Regions from separate parts of the Glaciimonas sp. PCH181 genome, predicted to be linked through region 4. Evidence: predicted binding sites of a transcription regulator. Region 4 holds the regulator's gene; each other region holds the start of a gene.
What was found. The regulator sigma-54, encoded in region 4, starts transcription at its own class of promoters, with help from an activator protein. The targets are predictions, from matches to a motif close to TGGCANGNAANCTGCTTT.

Region 1 (3,529 bases), on a different contig from region 4:
CGACTAGCCACTCCGCCGATGCACACCCGCACCGCCTCAGGTGCTTGCGTCGACACTGAAAATGCATCGCTCGCCACCACACCGATACCGGAAGACTGCATATGCCCAGCAAACGCTTTGCGCTCCCACGATGGCGGCAAACTAATCCACAAATGAAAAGCCTCCGGATGCGAGACATAACTGCCCGGCGGCAATATCCGCGCCGCTAACTTTTGCCGTGCCATCGACTCTTTACGAATCGCGTTCAACGCCAAATCAGCCGTGCCATCGCGCACCCATCGCGTTGCCAGCGCTGAGGTAATCGGCGAGGCCATTACCGTCGTCGCCCGCAATGCCGAGGCCAGCCGCGATGCATCGTGCGCGTCAGGTGCCACCAGATAAGCAATCCTCAATCCAGCACCAACGCATTTCGCCAGCCCCGCGATATAAAACGTTACGTCAGGGCCGATGCTGGCGATTGCCGGTGGCGTCACGCGTGGCAAAAATCCATACGCGTCATCTTCAATAATCGGCACGCCATAATGCCGCGCAATTTCCACCAACGCCTGCCGCCGCGCTTGCGACATCACGATGGTAGTCGGATTAAGCAAAGTCGGATTGCAATACAAAGCCTTCGGCGCATATTGGGCGCAGGCAGCCGCAAACGCCACCGCGTCGATACCTTCGTTATCCATCGGCAAGCCCACCAGACGAATGCCGAGTTGCCCCGCCAGCGCCCGCAATCCCGGATAGGTCAACTCTTCACAACAGATGACCGAGCCGGATGGTGCCAACGTCGTTAATACCGCCAGCAACGCGGCCTGCGCGCCCGGCACCACTAGCAAGCGTTCATGGCCCACCACCAAACCGCGCCGCCGCAGCCAAAGAGCGCCCGCCTCGCGATCGTCCGGCGAGCCGCCAAAATCCTGATAACGCAGCAATTCCCTTAACTTCTCACCAACGCTGGCAAAACCGCTTTGCATCAGCGTCAGCAATTCTTCGGATACAGGTTCGGGCGGCATATTCATCGACATATCAACATTCGGGCGGCCCTCGAATACCCGAGGAATTTTAGGGCGGCGACGACCGCAGACAAACGTTCCCCGACCGACGACAGAATCGACCAAACCGCGCCGATGCGCCTCGGTATAGGCCCGCGCCACCGTCGTGAAATCGATACCCAACATTTCAGCCAGTTTGCGTTGCGGCGGCAAGCGTTGCTCTGCTGCCAATTGGCCTACCGCGATATCTTCAGCAATCGCATTGGCGATACTCAGATACAGCGGACCAGCGCCTTTTTTTAACTTCGGTAGCCAACTATTTTGATGTTTTGGCATGTCGTTACATCCTCATGAATACCCAATGAATGTCAGATGAATGTCAGATGAATGTCAGATTATTTCTGCATCAATCGCTATTGAAGCAATTTTTCTCACATCGAATGTATGCATTTTTTGTTCCATACAATAACTAGCCAACTCAGCAAAAAAAGGGGCCGATTAGCGCACCAGCATTGCGCATTTCCTGCTCTTTTTCGCACAGCTTTACGGCAAGGCATTCCTTCGTGGTGCATGGCAAAAACCTGAATTGAATGGGGCAATTGTATGGATTGTGTTTTCCCGTCTGAAAGTCAGTCAAACACGCCATCGCGCAAACCCCAATAGCGGCGCGGGTTTACCTTTTCCGCTGTCCGATTGCATGGATTTTTATCCCGTCAATTCGAGGTCTGATGGCGATTGCATGGCACAGCCTATGCATTCAATGTGGACGTCACGACAAGCAGTCTGACCGACTTGCACACTCGATGTGTCCAGCCTTTCCACTGATTTATTAGGAGCTATCAACATGCCAACGGTAAAACACGCAGCCCACGTAAAAGGTGATTTCTTTGTCGATTATGAAGAGAAAGTTTTCGAAGACATCAAAGCATTGCCGGGCGAAAAAGCGCTGGTGACGTTTCATACCGTCGCCTTTGAAGGATCGATCGGCTTTGTCAATTTGTTGCAAGCGACGCGCCTACAACGCAAGGGTTACGAGACCTCCATCTTGCTGTACGGCCCCGGCGTCACGCTCGGCCTGCAACGCGGTTTTCCGACATTGGGCGATGAAGCTTTTCCCGGTCATCTGAACTTCAATAACCGGATAACTGCTTTCATGGAAGCTGGCGGCAAAGTGTATGCCTGTCGTTTCGCGCTGCAAGCGTTATACGGTCACGGCGAACCGTCGCTGATCCCCGGCATTCGCGCCATCAATCCTCTCGACGTGCTGGATTTGAAGCTGATCCATACCCGCGCAAACGCATTCATTCTTGATACCTGGACGCTGTAAGCGTCATGCAGGGCGGACGATAAAAACGATAAAGAAAGATGGCAAACACAATGGCTAATACCACTTCAAAAAAGGTTGTTCGTGCAGCGGCAATCCAGATTGCACCGGATATGGAAAGTGCAGGCGGAACGCTGGATAAAGTCTGCTCAGCGATTCAAAAAGCAGCGGCGCAAGGTGCGCAATTGATCGTTTTTCCTGAAACCTTTGTGCCCTACTATCCCTATTTTTCGTTTGTCCGCCCGCCCTTTGCTGCTGGTGCTGAACACTTGCTGTTATACGAGCGCGCAGTCGTCGTACCTGGCCCGGTAACAGATGCAGTTTCTGCTCTGGCGCGAAGTCATGGCGTAGTGGTCGTACTAGGCGTTAATGAGCGCGATCATGGCACGCTGTACAACACCCAACTGGTGTTTGACGCTAATGGCGAATTGGTCCTGAAACGCAGAAAAATTACACCGACTTATCACGAACGCATGATCTGGGGACAAGGCGATGCCAGCGGCCTCAAAGTCGTGCAAACCGCCGTCGGTCGCCTAGGCGCGCTGGCATGTTGGGAGCATTACAACCCACTGGCCCGCTATGCATTAATGGCGCAGCACGAAGAAATTCATTGCGCGCAATTTCCCGGCTCGATGGTCGGGCAAATATTCGCCGATCAGATGGAAGTCACGATCCGTCATCACGCGCTGGAAGCTGCCTGCTTTGTGGTCAACGCGACCGGCTGGCTGACCGATGCGCAAATCCTCGCGATCACGCCTGATCCCGCCAACCAAAAGGCGTTGCGAGGCGGTTGTTGCACCGCCATCGTCTCGCCCGAAGGCGTACTGCTGGCAGAGCCGTTGCGTAGCGGCGAAGGTATAGTCATCGCCGATCTGGACATGGCGCTGGTCACCAAACGCAAACGGATGATGGATTCGGTCGGCCACTATGCGCGGCCAGAATTATTAAGTCTGGTCATTGATGATCGCAGCCACGCACCTGTCGCAAAGCTATTTCCTGAGAATAAATCAGCTACCGAAAAATCGATTGTCACGCCATCCGCCATACCAACCCAAGGGAGCGCACATCATGCAAACAGTTACCAAACCGAACCAGCATCTGATCACTGAGCTGCAATCTCTGGGCCTGCGATTAAATGACCCCAACGCCGGAGCAGCCAGTCGCCGTGGCGGTGCCGGGCCATCCGACCATAAAGCCGTGGTAGTCGATGGTCATACCGTAATGA
Region 2 (3,529 bases), on a different contig from region 4:
TCTCCGCGCAAGAAAGCCCTTGGCAGATAAGGGTGCGTGCTGATTATCTGAATCCTGCTAATAAGTCGGATGCCATCGGTGGTGTCGGCGCATCGGATCGCTTGCACGTCAATTCCAAGATGATTCCGGATGTGGATATTTCTTACTTCTTTACGCCAAACTGGGCCACCGAATTAGTCCTGACGTATCCCCAAAAGCAGGACGTCTCCTTAGATGGAAAAAATATCGGTAGCTTCAAACACCTGCCGCCGACTTTGACGCTGCAATACCACTTCCTGCCGCAAGCGCAGTTCAGTCCTTATCTTGGCGCCGGGCTGAATTACACCCGCATTTCTAGTGTTGACTTGCTCAACGGTGCTGGCAGCCTGAGTAAAAATAGCTGGGGTCTGGCGTTACAGGCAGGCGTTGACTATAAGCTCGATCAACACTGGTCATTGAATCTGGATGTTAAAAAATTACAGATTCAGAGCGATGTGTATGCCGCCGGTCAAAAAATCAGCGCGGTCCAGATCGATCCGTGGCTGATCGGGTTCGGCGTGGGTTATCGTTTTTAATAGTCCCGTTATATATACGCATGCACGGGTGTTGTCGTTTACGAAAGAGAGCGGTCAGCTCTGATAAGTCTATGCATAAAGCAGCGGAAATATGTGTGGTCATGCTGGGAGATCCGATGAACGGTTACGCGCTCTTTGGACCTTTTGATTCTTATGATCGGGCGGAGGAGTGGATCGATGCGGCTGATGTGCCAGTCAGCAGTTGGTGGATCATGCCGTTGAGAATGCCTGTGATGGCCGAGCTGATGGGGTTTGCAGACTCGCCCATTATCAGGTCTTTGACGTCGCGCTAATCGCAGCAATGGCACAAGTGCGTTGTATCTGTCTGATGACTTTTATCGTTTATGCGAGAGGTCTGGGTGCGATTCTTATTGGCGAAAAATTAAATCGTATCGGCATGGCGAACGAAAGCGATAGTCAGTTTTTTGGGGTGGGATGTTCCCGCATGTTACGTAACATCGAACGCGAAAATAGCCCAAAACCCAAAATCTAAAAAATATCATTTTTTGTGCTGGTAAGTCGCTTAGTTGTTGATTTTAAAGGAAATTATATTAATTTTTAAAGATTTTGAAGGAGTGGGTAGGCTACTATTTTTGTGGAATTGCTCTCTGGTATGTTCTTTGCATTAAGGAACCCAAAGCAGATTTTTATCTGCGTTATCCACAAGGGAGAAGTACCATGAAAGCAACACAAAAAAGAACTCTGGTCGCAGTGTCATTACTATTCGCTGCAATGTTAACGGGATGTGCTGGAGGCGGCTCTCTAGGCTATGGCAGCGGAAGCGGCGGCACAGGAGCAGGTACTGATGGTGGTACCGGTGGTGGCACGGGCGGCGGTACTGGTGGAACTGATGGCGGCGGCACCGGTGGCGGTACTGGCGGGGGAACAGGTGGTGGTACCGGCGGTGGCACTGGTGGTGGAACGGGCGGGGGAACAGGTGGTGGCACTGGTGGTGGCACTGGTGGCGGTACAGGCGGCAGCGTACCAACATCTAACTTGGTATCGAATACTGGTTCGGTCGTGACGAGCGTCGGTACTGCGGTGCAGGGGATCGGTACTACGTTGACTAGTCAGCTGCCATTGCCGACAGATGCAAAAACCGGCTTGAACGGTGTTGTGACGAATGCCGGCGGCATTCTGACAACGTTGGGCGCGGGCGTGACGGGTGGCCTGGGTCAAATCGGGACTTCTCAAAATCCGATCGGCACAACGGTCGGCAGCGTTGGCGGTGTCGTCGGCAAAGTTGGTGACACGGTACAAAGCGCAGGCCAATTGGTGACCGGTTTGGGCACTGGTCAACTGGCTGCATTAGCGCCGTTGACAACCCCGCTTGGTGGTGTAGTCAACACGGTTGGCGGTGTGGTGAATCAACTGGGAAGCACGTTGACAACAGGCTTGACGACCGGTCCGGTACAACAGGTAACGCAGACATTAAGTACGGCTATCGTGCCGTTGACTAGTACGGTCAATACGCTTACACAAACGATCGGTAATACAACTGGCTTGAATCAACCGGTAAATGCTTTGCTGGGTGTGGTTGGTGGCACCGTAGTGGCGTTGGGGAATACGTTGACAGGTTCTAACGTGCCGGTGGCAGGTAGTTTGGGTGGCGTCGTATCGACAGTCGGTAATACCGTCGTTGCGCTTGGTAATAACAGTCTGACCAACAGTACACAACCTTTATTGGGTAATCAAACCGGCGGCTTGTTGCAACCGGTGAATAACGTGTTGCTTGGTTTGATCGGCGGCCTAGGTGGTGCAGCGGGTGGTGCTGGTACTGGTCCTCTGGCACCAGTAACCGGTTTGCTGGGTGGCTTGACAGGCGGCTTGGGCGGCGCGGCTGGTGGTACAGGCGCTGGTCCTTTGGCACCGGTGACTGGGTTACTTAGTAGTCTGACCGGTGGTTTGGGCGGTGCGGCTGGTGGCGCAGGGGCAGGTCCTTTGGCGCCGGTGACTGGATTGCTTAGTGGTCTGACAGGCGGTTTGGGCGGCGCGGCTAATGGCGCAGGTGCTGGTCCTTTGGCACCGGTGACTGGATTGCTTAGTGGTCTGACAGGCGGTTTGGGTGGCGCGGCTGGCGGCGCAGGCGCTGGTCCTTTGGCACCGGTGACTGGGTTACTTAGTGGTCTGACTGGTGGTTTGGGCGGTGCTGCTGGTTCGGGTGCAAGTCCTCTTGCTCCAGTAATTGGTCTTGTGACAGGTTTGACCAGCGGGTTGACTAGTGCAACCGGTGGTGCTGGTGCAGGGACTACTCCTTTGAAGCCAGTTACTGGATTGCTTACTGGTTTGCTTGGCGGCGTGGCATCAAAATAATTAAGTTAGTTCGACATAAAAACCCCAGATTTTCTGGGGTTTTTTTTGGTCTTTTTTTAGCTTATGTTATTTATTGCTAAGTCACATTTTGATTTCAAGAACGAATACCTGTTAGGGGTTATTTGGGTTTTGGTTGTTGTTAATAAAACGGTTTGTTCTCCGTGGCTGCAAGCCGGGGGAGGCCTTGCAGCCGGAGCCGGTCACTTTGTTCTTGCTTCGACTAGGCACCCTCGCAGAAAACGCAACCAAAAAGAAGGCGACCGCAAAGACGTCGCCCTTCGGGGCCCCACATTTTTTAGCCATCTGGCTCTTGCTTTATCCGAGACGGATCGCCGAGGCATTGCAGCGCTTGAGATACTCCGCCAGCAGGCTTAAGTATCACAAAAGAGCAGATTTTGAGGAAACTTGGGATGTCGGCATAAAATCGTTACACTTGCGGGACCGCATTTTTTAGCTGACCAGATTACACGCCATTGCCGCGTGATAAAAGGCCGCTTTCCTCCTCGTCTATCGAAAGAATTATGTTCGGCTTACCCACTACGGCGACTGCGCCGTTTTGTCCTACTGAAGTCGCTGGCACTATCGCTGTTGCGCAGGGAGCGCCTCTGTGGCGAAAAATTCTCCGTTTTGCCGGTCCCGGCTTGCTGGTCTCCATCGGCTAT
Region 3 (3,529 bases), 680 kb from region 4:
CTTTTTATCTGATGGTGCCAGACCAATTGCTAATACCAATGGTGATTCTGTCGACCTTTGCGACGGTAATCGCTTCTCAGGCGGTTATTTCCGGCGCTTTCTCCCTGACCAGTCAGGCAATTCTTCTCGGCTTCGTCCCACGCATGCGCATTTTGCATACGTCTGAAGATGAGCGCGGCCAAATCTATATCCCGGTCATTAACTGGATGTTACTGATATTAGTTGTCGCGGTAGTGCTGTCTTTCAAAAAGTCAGATAATCTCGCCGCGGCGTATGGCGTGGCGGTAACGGCAACGATGCTTATCACGACGATTTTGGCAGCGGTCGTCATGCGCACCGTATGGAAATGGAACCCAATCTTAGTCGCGCTGATTATCGGCGCGTTCTTTATCGTCGATTTCGGCTTCTTTGCAGCAAATCTGATGAAGATTCCAGATGGCGGCTGGTTCACGATCTTGCTTGGGGTGGTCTCGTTCTTCTTGCTGATTACCTGGTATTCAGGGCGCATGCTGCTGCGTGAACGCAGTCAGGATGAGGGTATCCCGCTGGCGCCGTTTATTGAAGGCTTGCTAGCCCATCCACCGCATCGCGTTGATGGCACTGCGGTATTTTTGACAGGTAACGTGGCGACTGTGCCGGTGGCGATGCTGCATAACCTCAAGCACAATCGTATTTTGCATAAACGCGTTTTCTTCCTGAAAATCAGTATCTGGGACATTCCCTACGTTGATGACAATAAGCGGCTGACCTTGAAAGAAATGGGCGGCGAGGTCTATCTGCTACGCGCAGCTTTTGGCTTCAAAGAAGCACCGGACGTCAATACGGTGATGAACCTGACCAATAAACAATTCGGTCACGAATTCGATTTGATGGATACGTCTTTCTTCCTGGCCCGCGATACGATCGTGCCGAGCAAGTTGCCGGGGATGTGGCTATGGAGAGAAAAGTTATTCGCATGGATGTATGCCAATGGCGCAAAGCCATCGGACTTCTTCCATATCCCCGTCAATCGCGTAGTTGAATTGGGAACCAAAGTTGAGATTTAAACATTGGATTGACGGTTGATTTAAGCGTGAATGCTTAAGTTAAGATAATAAAAAAGGAGCCAATGGCTCCTTTTTTATACTGCATAACACATAAAATCGAACAAAGAATGTTACGTTCTTCGGTACGCTAAACGCGTTCTTATTGCAGCGTTACCGGCTGGCTCATCAAGGCATCGTAATTACCAAGAAAAGCATCAATGTCTTCAATACTTGGCTCGGAAGCAATTAGTTCTTCAACACCTTGTCGAAAAAACTCTGCAAGCGCACCAGCAATAAAAATTTCCCGTTTGAATGATTTATCGACAATTTCGTAGCCGCCAAAGCGTAGCGCTTCTCGTTGTTCATCGGCTCCAAATTCGACGACGCTGTACTGGTCACTGTTGTAGATCAGGTTCATATGCGCTCCCTGTAAAGTTAGACAGAAGGTGATGATCGATAAGCAGTTTTCAAGCCAGCTAGCGTAAATATTCTGATTTGCTCCTTTTTTGCCAGGTCAAAAGAATCATTTAAAAGTTGCTCAGCTACGACCTATTGCTTTCTATAGTACGCCTAAGCGCATTTTTGTCACGCAATTAATGTGAAACGTTAACGTCAATTGCAACCAAATGTGACAAGCAACACAAACCCATTTCGCTTCATCAAACTTCACACTCGCCATTCTGCTATTTAAAAATAATGAATGATTCATGCAGCGTGTCTCTTTTCACGGGCCAATTCCACGTTATAGGTGAATCGGCATCACATAAATAATCCTATAAAATTATCTAAATAATAATAACTTCAACATAGCATTGCGATTAGCGCATTTATATATCTCCGTCACGCTTTTCAAAATATCCCCGCAAATCTACCGAAATCTCGTATGCGTAATGATGCCGCGTGCCAAGAATGACATGACGCGCTCTGCCGCATCGGATATTTTGTGGTCGACCGGCTTATTTCACCAGTCGACCACAATTATTTTTCACGCAGCGCCCGGCGATACTGAATTGCTTCGGCAACATGCGCCTTGACGATTCCCTCGCTGGCGGCGAGATCGGCAATCGTCCGGGCAATTTTCAGTACGCGATGATAACCACGAGCCGACCAGTTCAGATGCGTCATTGCCGTCTGCAACAACTTTTCTCCCTCAGCATCTGCTTTGCAATAAGCATCGATATCGGTCGTCGATAGCGCATTGTTGCTTTTGCCTTGCCGGGCTAGCTGAATCGCGTACGCATGGCCGACGCGCTCAGCGATGTGGCTGGATGACTCACCGTCAGCCTGTTTTTTTAATTCATCATGGCGCAATGATCCGACTTGGATTTGCATATCGATGCGGTCTAATAAGGGGCCGGAAATTTTGTCTTGATAGCGTCCGATGTTGTCTGGGGTACAGCGGCACTTATTAGCCACGTGACCGAGATAGCCGCAGGGACAGGGGTTCATCGCCGCGATTAACTGAAAACAGGCGGGAAAATCGGCCTGCCGCGCAGCACGTGAAATGGTGATGCGGCCAGATTCTAGTGGCTCACGCAATACCTCTAAAACACGTCGGTCAAATTCAGGCAATTCGTCTAAAAACAGCACGCCGCGATGCGCTAATGAAATTTCACCGGGGCGAGGTGTACCGCCGCCACCAACCAGCGCCACACCAGAGGCAGTGTGATGGGGTGCGCGATAGGGACGTACTTTCCAACTACTGCTGGAAAAACCGCTGGTCAGCGATTGCACCGCTGCCGATTCCAATGCTTCCTGATCCGTCATCGGCGGCAAAATCCCTGCAAAGCGCGTCGCCAACATGGATTTTCCGGTACCGGGAGGCCCAATCAGCAACGCGCTATGGCCACCAGCGGCGGCGACTTCAAGTGCACGTTTAGCCTGCAACTGCCCTTTTACATCGCTGAAATCGAGGTAACAAGGGGGTTTTATTTGCGGCGTGGCGATGTGGCGTACTAATCTTTCATTTGGCTCTTTTGCAGAGAAATGCGCGCAGACATGCAGCAAAGAATCGGCCGGGAAAATCGCCGCATCGGTGACCAGCGCGGCCTCATCGGCATTTTGACGCGGCAAAATAAATGCGCGCTGTTTTTTCTGTGGATACGCCAGATCGTTTTCAACGCTATTAGGGGCAGTGATCGCCGGTCGGGTCATCGCAAACGTCATTGCCAATGCCCCGCGGATCGGACGCAACTCGCCTGACAACGATAGTTCGCCAGCAAATTCGTATTGGTCTAGCTGATCGGCTGGCATCTGGCCCGATGCGGCAAGTATGCCAAGCGCAATCGGCAGATCAAAACGTCCCGATTCTTTGGGTAAATCGGCGGGTGCCAGATTGACGGTAATTCTTCGGGAGGGAAATTCAAAAAGCGCATTTTGAAGCGCTGCACGGACCCGGTCTTTTGATTCCTTGACCTCGGTTTCCGGCAATCCAACAATCGTAAAAGAAGGCAATCCGTTTGCGAGGTGAACTTCAACCGTTACTTCCGGGGCTTGCATCCCTG
Region 4 (3,529 bases):
TTGACGGCGAAGCAGAGCGTATCGAATACGACGATAAAACTGAAATCGTAAAATTATTTTCTAAAGCGCAAATGCGGCGCTTGCAAGGCACAAAACCTACCGATGTCGTGAACGGCGAGTTCATTTCCTACGATAGTCGCGCTGAATTCTACTCGGTGAATAACAACGCGTCTGGCACAAGTCAGCCCGGTAGCGGACGCATCAAAGCGGTCATCCAACCGAAGGGGAAGTAAGATGACGGCGATTAATTCGAGTACGCTGATTGTCAAAGGCTTGCAAAAAAGTTATGGTGCGCGGCAGGTTGTCCGCGATGTTTCCCTGAATGTCAAAAATGGCGAGGTGGTTGGATTACTGGGCCCCAACGGTGCCGGTAAAACGACCTCGTTTTATATGATTGTGGGCTTGGTGCCGTCGGATGGCGGCGCAATTGATCTGGATGGCGTGGATATCTCGCGCTTGCCTATTCATCAACGTGCCGTGCTCGGTCTGTCCTATTTACCGCAAGAAGCATCGGTATTTCGCAAACTTACGGTAGAAGACAATATCCGGGCTGTGCTCGAGCTTCAGCGTCCAGACGGCGTGCCGCTCACCAAACAACAAATCTCGGACAAGCTGGAATCACTGCTGCAAGAATTGCAAATCGATAAACTGCGCGAAAACCAGGCTTTGTCGTTATCTGGTGGTGAGCGCCGTCGCGTAGAAATCGCCCGCGCTTTAGCCACCAATCCCCGTTTCGTATTGCTCGATGAGCCATTCGCAGGGATAGATCCGATTGCCGTAATCGAAATTCAGCGCATCGTGCGATTCTTGAAAGAGCGTGGGATCGGCGTCCTGATTACCGACCATAACGTGCGGGAAACGCTCGGCATTTGTGACCGGGCGTACATCATCAACCAGGGTAGCGTGCTGGCCAGCGGCAGTCCAGACGACATCATCGCCAACGAATCGGTGCGACGCGTTTATCTGGGTGAACATTTCCGCATGTAACTGAATACAGGAATACTGAGGAATCCCCAGCACACATGAAACAATCCCTCCAACTCCGCACCTCGCAACATCTGGCGCTGACACCACAGTTGCAGCAATCTATACGATTGTTGCAATTGTCTACGCTGGAACTGCATCAGGAACTGGAACACATCCTCTCGGACAATCCGTTGCTGGAACGGCTTGACGACCCTCTTGATAACTCTGTCAGGTTGTTAGCGGACGGCGCAATCAACTCGACGGCTTCGACGATGGATGCACCAACCGGCGATAGTGAAGTCAGCAGTTCACCAACAGAGCCGGAAGGCGGCGGTGAAACTCAAGAGGCTGGCGACAATAGCCAGGACAGCGCTAACAATGACAGCGAATGGAGTTTCGACGACGTTGCGCGCACTTCCAAAGCCCCGGACGACGAAGATGCCAGGCCGCAGTTGGAAGCTTATGAAACGACCTTGCGCGAACATTTGCTGAAGCAAATGCGTGAAACTGTGGATCAGCATCGCGACCGCGCATTGATCGAATTAATCATCGATGCGCTGGACGAGAATGGTTATCTGGAAGAGCCGCTGGAAGATATTCATGCCCGTCTTCCAGAGGAATTAGACATCGAAGTCGAAGAGCTATCAATGGCTCTGAAGATGGTGCAGAGCTTTGACCCGACTGGTGTGGGTGCTCGCAATGCTGCCGAATGTCTATCTCTGCAAATTAAAGCATTTCCGAAAGTAGCTTTCGTCACACGTCGTCTGGCATTAATTATTGTGCAAGATTATCTGGCCTTATTTGCACAACGCGATTTTAATAAAATCAAAAAAGCGCTCGATTGCGACGACGAAGATTTACGTGAAGCACAAGTAGTTATCAAGCAATGCAATCCTCATCCAGGCGCTACTTTTGCGGGCAGCGCCTCGGATTATGTGGTGCCGGACGTGATTGTCAGACGTACAAAAAATGGTTGGCAAGTCATGCTTAATAATGACGTTATGCCAAGACTGCGTGTAAACGCCCTCTATGCCAATATTCTGAAGCAAGGTAAAAGCGAAGGATCGCTGGGATCGCAGTTGCAAGAGGCGAAGTGGTTGATCAAAAATATGCGTCAACGCTTCGATACCATCCTGCGCGTGGCGCAAGCAATTGTAGAACGTCAACGGAATTTCTTCTCACACGGCGCGGTCGCGATGCGGCCGCTTGTGTTGCGCGAAATAGCTGATACACTAGGATTACACGAAAGTACTATCTCTCGTGTGACCACTCAGAAATACATGCTCACCCCTCACGGGATGTTCGAATTAAAGTATTTCTTCGGTAGCCATGTTGCTACAGAGGCAGGTGGAGAGGCTTCCTCTACAGCGATACGGGCGTTAATCAAACAACTGATAGGAGCGGAAGATTCTAAAAGTCCTTTCTCTGACAGCAAGATTGCCGATATGCTCGCGGAACAAGGTATGGTAGTTGCACGTCGTACGGTCGCAAAATATCGCGAAGCATTAAGAATTCCGCCAGTCAATTTGCGTAAATCTCTTTAGCTGTTTGTATGTATGCACAACCGTCGCTGTGTCCTGACTGACCGATTCATAATGAATTGATCATCCCAAGTCCGAACCGCCAACGACATACTTCATAGGAGCGCTGTATGAATTTCACAATTAGTGGGCATCACCTCGACGTAACTCCCGCCATTCGCGAACACGTGCTAAGCAAATTGGAGCGTATCAAGCGCCATTTCGATCAGGTCATAGATATTAGTGTGATCCTGACTATCGACAAAATCACAGAGAAAGAAAAACGCCAGAAAGCCGAAATTAATTTGCGCGTAAAAGGCAAAGACCTGCATGCTGAAAGCATTGCGCATGACCTTTACGCCGCCATTGACTTGCTGATCGACAAGCTTGATCGTCAAGTAATTAAATATAAGGATAAACTGCAGAACCACCAACATTCCGCGATTAAACATTTGCCCGAGGATGCACCTATCCCGGCTACGTAATGTTGTGAGGTCTAAGTCAATGCAAGTGTGTCTCAAGAATCATTGAGAAAATACTAAACTGACAAACGAGCAAGGGCGCAGTTAATGCGCCCTTTGTTATTGGAAAATCACTTTAATTACCTATATTATTTGGATAATTTTCAGCATGATTTTTTTGCTGATTGTTTAGCCTCATCTCATCAATGAGGCTTTCATTTCTCTGGCAGCCGGATTACTGTTTCAGTGCACCAAATACCTTGCCAATAATGGCACTTCCCGCGCCAACCGGATCGCGACGAATCGCCTTCTCTTCTTCCCCGATCATATAAAACAAACCATCCAGTGCACGTTGAGTGACGTAGCCCTCAACCGTGGCGGCCTGCCCTGGCACTAATCCTGTTTTACTGACCATGCCCATCGTTGCGTTATATTGTGCTGAGACGCCATTCTGGTCTGTAATTTTTTTCACTATCGGCAAAAATTTCACTTCCAGAGGTGCCGCCGTTTTCTGCTTGAAAAAATCCGTCACCGATGTCTCACCGCCACTCAAAATATTTTTTGCGTCCGTGATCGACATCG

Region 1: C7W93_RS06040 (MSMEG_0572/Sll0783 family nitrogen starvation response protein) is a predicted target of sigma-54. The motif match lies at 1,721-1,738, and genes of this name have one in related genera.
Region 2: C7W93_RS06180 (collagen-like triple helix repeat-containing protein) is a predicted target of sigma-54. The motif match lies at 1,164-1,181, and genes of this name have one in related genera.
Region 3: C7W93_RS20040 (DUF3567 domain-containing protein) is a predicted target of sigma-54. The motif match lies at 1,483-1,500, and genes of this name have one in related genera.

What each region holds. Positions count from the first base shown of each region.
Region 1 covers NZ_PYFP01000001.1:1,339,225-1,342,753, forward strand. The annotation lists gene C7W93_RS06035 (PLP-dependent aminotransferase family protein) at 1-1,316, opposite strand, end outside; gene C7W93_RS06040 (MSMEG_0572/Sll0783 family nitrogen starvation response protein) at 1,825-2,307, shown strand; gene C7W93_RS06045 (Nit6803 family nitrilase) at 2,358-3,413, shown strand; gene C7W93_RS06050 (MSMEG_0568 family radical SAM protein) at 3,373-3,529, shown strand, end outside.
Region 2 covers NZ_PYFP01000001.1:1,365,103-1,368,631, reverse strand. The annotation lists gene C7W93_RS06190 (OmpW family protein) at 1-554, shown strand, start outside; gene C7W93_RS06185 (hypothetical protein) at 626-847, shown strand; gene C7W93_RS06180 (collagen-like triple helix repeat-containing protein) at 1,233-2,867, shown strand; gene C7W93_RS06170 (Nramp family divalent metal transporter) at 3,389-3,529, shown strand, end outside.
Region 3 covers NZ_PYFP01000002.1:1,507,699-1,511,227, reverse strand. The annotation lists gene C7W93_RS20045 (potassium transporter Kup) at 1-1,046, shown strand, start outside; gene C7W93_RS20040 (DUF3567 domain-containing protein) at 1,186-1,443, opposite strand; gene C7W93_RS20035 (YifB family Mg chelatase-like AAA ATPase) at 2,004-3,529, opposite strand, start outside.
Region 4 covers NZ_PYFP01000002.1:831,664-835,192, forward strand. The annotation lists gene lptA (lipopolysaccharide transport periplasmic protein LptA) at 1-233, shown strand, start outside; gene lptB (LPS export ABC transporter ATP-binding protein) at 235-987, shown strand; gene C7W93_RS16880 (RNA polymerase factor sigma-54) at 1,023-2,510, shown strand; gene hpf (ribosome hibernation-promoting factor, HPF/YfiA family) at 2,618-2,971, shown strand; gene C7W93_RS16890 (DUF4197 domain-containing protein) at 3,183-3,529, opposite strand, start outside.